2 regions of the Veillonella sp. 27098_8_77 genome follow, and region 1 is predicted to be linked to the other one. Evidence: riboswitches for the same ligand, from Rfam matches in the RefSeq annotation. Region 1 holds a riboswitch; the other holds the start of a gene.
What was found. A riboswitch is a leader RNA that binds a small molecule or an ion and turns the genes downstream of it on or off. The one in region 1 is predicted to bind thiamine pyrophosphate.
Positions count from the first base shown of each region.

Region 2: another riboswitch for thiamine pyrophosphate. It lies ahead of thiC (phosphomethylpyrimidine synthase ThiC); the one in region 1 lies ahead of cytX (putative hydroxymethylpyrimidine transporter CytX).

Region 1 covers NZ_JAPVXW010000021.1:12,249-15,674, forward strand. Annotated here, with positions in the region: gene O3617_RS09265 (ATP-binding cassette domain-containing protein) at 1-575, shown strand, start outside; gene cytX (putative hydroxymethylpyrimidine transporter CytX) at 625-1,824, opposite strand; TPP riboswitch at 1,877-1,982, opposite strand; TPP riboswitch at 2,065-2,159, shown strand; gene thiD (bifunctional hydroxymethylpyrimidine kinase/phosphomethylpyrimidine kinase) at 2,223-3,065, shown strand; gene thiM (hydroxyethylthiazole kinase) at 3,070-3,426, shown strand, end outside.
Region 2 covers NZ_JAPVXW010000004.1:84,174-87,599, forward strand. Annotated here, with positions in the region: gene O3617_RS03825 (zinc ribbon domain-containing protein YjdM) at 43-387, shown strand; gene O3617_RS03830 (phosphatidylglycerophosphatase A) at 487-999, shown strand; gene O3617_RS03835 (cysteine hydrolase family protein) at 1,003-1,548, shown strand; TPP riboswitch at 1,606-1,712, shown strand; gene thiC (phosphomethylpyrimidine synthase ThiC) at 1,792-3,096, shown strand; gene O3617_RS03845 (superoxide dismutase) at 3,259-3,426, shown strand, end outside.

The DNA of each region.
Region 1 (3,426 bases):
ATGGTGCTTTAGCATCAGGTATTACGGTGTTAACCGGCTCATCTGGGAGTGGAAAAAGTACATTTATCAAATGCATAGCAGGTTTGGTGAAGCCTACAACAGGTATCATTCGATGCGATGAAAGAACATGGGTTGACCGAGATCGAAACATATGGGTACCAGCTCAAGAACGGCAAGTAGGATATATGCCACAAGGCAATATAGTATTCCCTCATTTATCCGTAGAGCATAATATTACATATAGTAAACGAGGCACACCTGATATGTGTGATTCTTTATTAAACCGTTTAGGTTTAGAAAAATACCGCAAGACTAAGGCTGGTAGCTTATCTGGCGGTGAGCAACAACGTGTTGCCTTAGGTCGTGCACTCTATTCAAAACCAACTATATTGCTTCTTGATGAGCCCCTATCTGCTCTCGATTGGAACCTTCGTAAACAAGTGCGTGAGGATCTTGTTTCTATCATTCGCGAATGGAACGTGCCATGCGTATGGGTAACCCATGATGAAAGTGAAGCAGAAGCTGTAGGAGATAGACATTGGACCTGTGAAAATGGGCAAATCATTATACCTTAATAGGTAAAATACCTTCATAAGCATACTCGCTTATGAAGGTATTTTTGTGTTAGTGTTCTTTTATTTTGACAGATGAGTTCACAGTTTTACTTATGAATCCAACGATGACTGTAATGAGGAATGCTATAGTAAATGCTGGGAGTGTAGCACCTATAGTGCTTTCACTATGTAACATATAGTGATACACACCTACAGATAGGGCCCAGATGAGACCTCGCACTAAATAGGCAGATGTAGTTTGTACCTGTTGATGATTTACAAAGTAGTCTGCCAATAGGATGGCAATCATCGGTGTAAAGACGGAGCCAATGAGATATAGGAAATCTGTAATATCATCCATTGGATATAGGATAGCTGCTATGGTGCCGATAATTGTAACGATGACGGCTACGCCTTTACTAGAGGCACTGTTATAGATAGTCGTACTAGACACGCCCGCTGAGTAAGCGTCCATAAAGGTTGTCGTTACGGTAGAGAAGATAATAACGATGAGTCCCGCAAGACCGAGGCCTGCGTTCATCATGATGGTAATGATGGAGTCGCCACCACCAAAGATAGCCGCGCTGAGACCTAAGGTATACATAACAATACTTGTTACCGTGTAGACTGTAGCACTTGTCAGTGATGCGGAGAAAGGTTTTTTACTTTCTCGGGTGTAATCACTAATGAGAGGTAACCAAGACAGAGGCATGGCAATAGATAATTCAAGAGCGGCAATGAAACTCATGCCTCCACTAGTGAGAAGGCTACTTTCACTAGGCCATTGAGATATCATGTGAGCGCCCATGTAGATAGTGAGACCTAGCAATAGAATAGATACGATGGCTTGAATATATCCCGTATTGTGGAGGCCAATGAAAAGCCACAGAATAACAAGAGCCCCTATGGCTGTGGTCCAAATCATAGGGGATAGGGGCGCTAGCTCTTGTAACGCAAGCATAGCATCGTAGATCATGATACTCGTCCAACCGATGAGCTGTAGCATATTTAAAATGGCAAAGCCCTTAGCCCCTAGGGGGCCAAAGCTAAAGGCTGTAGTATTCATACTACCTTGTCGCAAGCGCCCCCCGATGAGTCCTGCCCCAAAGAGCAATATACCACCGATGATATGTCCCAGTATGATGGCATATAGACCTTGGGTAAGTCCTAATGGGGCTAGATAGGTACCGGTCATGATTTCCGCTATTGATAGAGCGGCACCGAACCATATCATGGCAAATTGTGGTTGTGTAATGTGTGTGTCTTTCATACGTCCTCCTTGCCAGGAAGTCATAGAAAAAGCCGAGTTCACAGGAACTCGGCTATTAATCCTCTATGTTCCCTACGTTGGCATTATCCAAATCAGGTTATGGGTTAAAGCATTAGCTTACTCTCAGCCCACTCTTGTGAGCACCCCGTTATGGCTTTCATTATACGAGGTGTGTAGGAAATCGTCAAATATTCTGTTGCATAGATTGTATATTGATGTTATAACTAGAGTATAAAAATATATTGCCACTAGGGGTGCTTTTGCTGAGATTGACCATTCAAAACCCTAGACCTGATCCGGATAATACTGGCGTAGGAAAGTGGAGTGAAACATAATACTAAACTATTACGAGACCATTCCATTTGGAGTGGTCTTGTTTTTATATGTTTGGAGGTATTATGAAATTATATACTGCATTGACAATTGCTGGTACTGACCCAAGCGGTGGCGCTGGCATTATGGCTGATTTAAAATCCTTCCAAAGCCGTCACGTATATGGCATGGCTGTGGTTACATCTGTAGTGGCTCAAAATACAACGGGCGTTCACCACGTGGAACATTTATCTTTAGAGAGTATAGAGAAACAGTTACACGATGTGTACTCAGATATTATGCCACAAGCCGTTAAGACTGGCATGATTGCCTTACCAGAAATGATGGATCTTATCTATCCTTATGTAAGCAAGGATATTCCGTACGTAATGGATCCTGTTATGATTGCTACTAGTGGTGATCGACTTGTATCAGATAAGGCTGTTGAGTTCTTAAAATCTAAACTCATTCCTACAGCCACAGTTATCACCCCTAATCGTAGTGAGGCTGAGGTATTAGCGGACATGTCTATTGATTGTGAAAGCGACATAACAACGGCGGCTAATCGTATCTTACAGGAATTAGGTCCTCAAGTGGTAATTATTAAAGGCGGGCACATTGGGGAGGATGCAACGGATTATGCTTTCACAAAAGATGGTAGCGTTCGTACCTGGACGAGCCCTAAATATGATACAGTGCACACACATGGTACGGGTTGTACCTTCTCTGCAGTTATTACGGCGGAACTTGCCAAAGGGCGTGATGTGATGGATGCCATCGGTATTGCGAAGGACTATATTGCATTAGCTATCAAGCATAATCCTGCTCTAGGGCATGGTTGTGGCCCTGTTAATCATATGGCCTATGGTTTGCTATCCAATGGGCCTGAAACGATGGATGAACTTTTGAGAAGCGATGAGAGGAGATGATGCTATGAACCCATATATGGATAATCAAATTAGCCCTGAATTCAATATATTAGACACATTGTGGAAGAAAAATCCCCTCGTTATTTGTATTACCAACGATGTGGTGCGAACCTTTACAGCTAATGGACTACTAGCCATTGGAGCATCGCCCATCATGAGTGAATGTAGTGAAGATTTGAAAGACCTTATTGTATATGCATCAGCACTGCTCATCAATATTGGGACACTTACACCTGAGAAGGTTAGCTACTATAAAGAAGCTATTAAGCTAGCGAAGGAATATGATGTACCAATTATTCTTGATCCTGTGGGCTGTCATGCAGGAGCTTACCGATTGTCGGTGGTTTTAGACTTAATTAAG
Region 2 (3,426 bases), on a different contig from region 1:
ATGATATAATACTTTCATTATGTAGTAAAAAAGGAGATCTAAATGGCAAATTTACCTAACTGCCCTAAATGTGGCGACGAATACACATACGAAGATGGTCATATGTACATCTGCCCTATGTGTGGTCATGAATGGACAGCTGCCGATGCTGCGGCTGCAGCAGAAGCCGGTATCATCCGCGATGCTAACGGCAATGAATTAGCTGATGGCGATACCGTTGTTGTTGTAAAAGACCTCAAAGTAAAAGGCGCTGGCGTATTGAAACAAGGTACGCGTGTTAAAAACATTCGCCTCATTTCTGATGCGAGCGATGGCCACGATATCGATTGCAAAATCGATGGCTTTGGTGCAATGGCATTAAAATCTGAAATGGTTAAGAAAATCTAATCATGGAATCCCTACCGATAGAACGTCGGTGGGGATTTTTTCGTGCTATAATCAAGGTATAATGTGTTACGTAAATTTGTATAATTTTGAGGAGCAATTATGATATCTCAGGAGGAATTAAAGGCGTGTACGTATAATTTATTAAATGAGCGAGGCATTACCGTTCAGGATATTGCAGATATTGTGATGATGATTCAACAGCCGTATATTCCTGATTTGACGATGGACGAGTGCATAGAGAGTGTACAGGCCGTACTTGAAAAACGAGAAACACAAAATGCCATCATTACGGGCATAGAATTGGATAGATTGGCAGAGCAGAAGAAATTATCTGATCCACTACAAAGTATCATGACTCGAGATGAGGCATTGTTTGGTATTGATGAAATTCTCGCGTTATCCATTGTGAATTTATACGGATCCATTGGATTTACGAACTATGGCTATGTTGATAAGGTAAAACCGGGTATTATTAAAAATCTTGATAGCAAGGTTGATAGTCACTGTAATACATTTCTTGATGATTTAGTTGGTGCCGTGGCGGCTGCTGCAGCGGGTCGCATTGCGCATAACACGCCGAATCGGGTGCACCATGTCGTTGTGGAGGGATAGAACATGAACGTTTTAGTCGTAATTGATATGCAACATGATTTTGTGGATGGATCTCTTGGTTCTCCGCAGGCGCAGGCCATTGTGGATAATGTACGTCAAAAAATCGCATCCTTTGATGGTCCTATTATTTTTACACGGGATACTCACGATACTAATTATCTTGAAAGCCAAGAAGGTCGGCATTTACCGGTTGTGCATTGTGTGAAAGACACGATTGGTTGGCAAATTATGGAGAGCCTCATCACGGCCGCAGAAAAGCGCAATACCATCCATCCGTACTTTATCATTGATAAACCTAATTTTGGATCCTCTGAATTAGTTACGCGTTTACAAGGGATGAATACAGCAGAGCCTATTGAAAGCATAACCTTAGTCGGTGTTTGCACAGATGTGTGCGTTGTGTCGAATGCCATATTGTTGAAAGCTGGCTTGCCAGAGGTTCCTATTCATGTAGATCCTAATTGCTGTGCAGGAGTTACTGAGGAAAGCCATGAAGCAGCATTATTAACTATGCGTCAATGTCAGATTGAAGTAGCTAATGATTTGTAATAGAGGTATAGATTGAAATATTAGTTAAATAGTGATATGCTATACACAATTACATAGCAGAGTATGCAAGGGAGCCTATGAGATAGGCTGAGAAAGGGCTGTTAGCACCTGACCTTTGACCTGATCGGGATCATGCCCGCGTAGGAAGCACGCAAAACCATTCAAGGGTATCGATCATATTATATCGATACCCTTTTTCTTGTGTACAAAGCTAAAAGGTTTTATTCAATAGGAGGACATATTATGTTTTACACTCAATTGGAAGCCGCACAAAAAGGCTTTGTTACGGATGCGATGAAAATTGTAGCAGAAAAGGAACGCATGGATGTAGAGCAATTGCGAGCGCTAGTTGCTTTAGGACAAGTTGTTATTCCCTGTAATAAGAATCATACTTGTATCGATCCAGAGGGCATCGGTAAAGCATTGCGCACGAAAATAAATGTGAATCTTGGCACATCCAGAGACGTTACCGATTATGATAGTGAAATAGAAAAGGTAAATTGGGCGATTCAACTTGGTGCTGAATCGATTATGGATTTATCTACTCATGGTGATACACGTATTTTTAGACGAAAATTAACTAGCGAATGTAAAGCCATGATTGGTACTGTACCAGTATATGACAGCGTTATACATCATCAACGGGATTTGGCAGAACTTACTGCTGAGGATTTCTTAGATACTATCCGTCTCCATGCAGAGGATGGGGTGGACTTTGTAACCTTACATTGTGGTATTACGCGTCAAACTATTGAGCAAATTAAAAAGCATAAACGTAGACTCAACATCGTTAGCCGTGGTGGTAGTCTTATCTTTGCATGGATGAGCATGACGGGCAAGGAAAACCCATTCTATGAACATTTTGATGATATTTTAGATATTTGCCGTGAGTATGATGTAACTATTTCTTTGGGTGATGCTTGTCGACCAGGCTGTTTAGCAGATGCTACGGATGTATGTCAAATTGAAGAACTGGTACGACTTGGTGAATTGACTAAACGCGCTCGAGCTAAAGGTGTGCAAGTGATTATTGAAGGCCCAGGTCATGTGCCACTTAACCAAATTCAAGCGAATATGGAAATTGAGGAAACGCTATGTGGCGGAGCTCCGTTTTATGTGTTAGGCCCATTGGTGACAGATATTGCACCTGGCTATGATCATATAACAGCTGCCATTGGTGGTGCTGTGGCGGGCATGCATGGGGCGTCCTTTCTTTGTTATGTAACGCCGGCAGAGCATTTGGCATTGCCTAATGCAGACGATGTGAAAGAAGGTATTATGGCTTTCAAAATAGCAGCCCATGCAGCGGATATAGCACGTGGCATACCAGGTGCCCGTGATAAGGATGATGCGATGGCTGATGCTAGACGCGTACTAGATTGGGAGGCGCAATATGCGTGTGCACTTGATCCTCAACGTGCTCGCAATATTCGTGAAAGCCGAGCTCCAGAGGAGGGGCATAGTGAAACTTGTAGTATGTGTGGTAAATTCTGTGCTGTTCGTAGCATGAATAAGGCTTTGAATAGCGAATATATTGATATTCTGTAATAAATGTTGGTCATATATTGACGTTTATCTATATAGATAGTACAATATGCAAAGAATGATAATTCATATCAATGAAATACCGATGCAGGTGCATCGAATCGCTTTCACAAGAACGATACTAGTTAAGATATCGTTCGTGCCCTAATTAAAAGGAGGACTATTATGAAACCTTTCGAACTCGCACCATTACCATATGCTTATGATTATCTAGAACCTGTTATCGATGCAGAGACGATGAAACTGCATCATGATAAGCATCACCAAGCGTATGTTAATAATTTGAATGTAGCCATCGCTAAATACCCGGATCTTGCCTATGGTTGCGTAGAT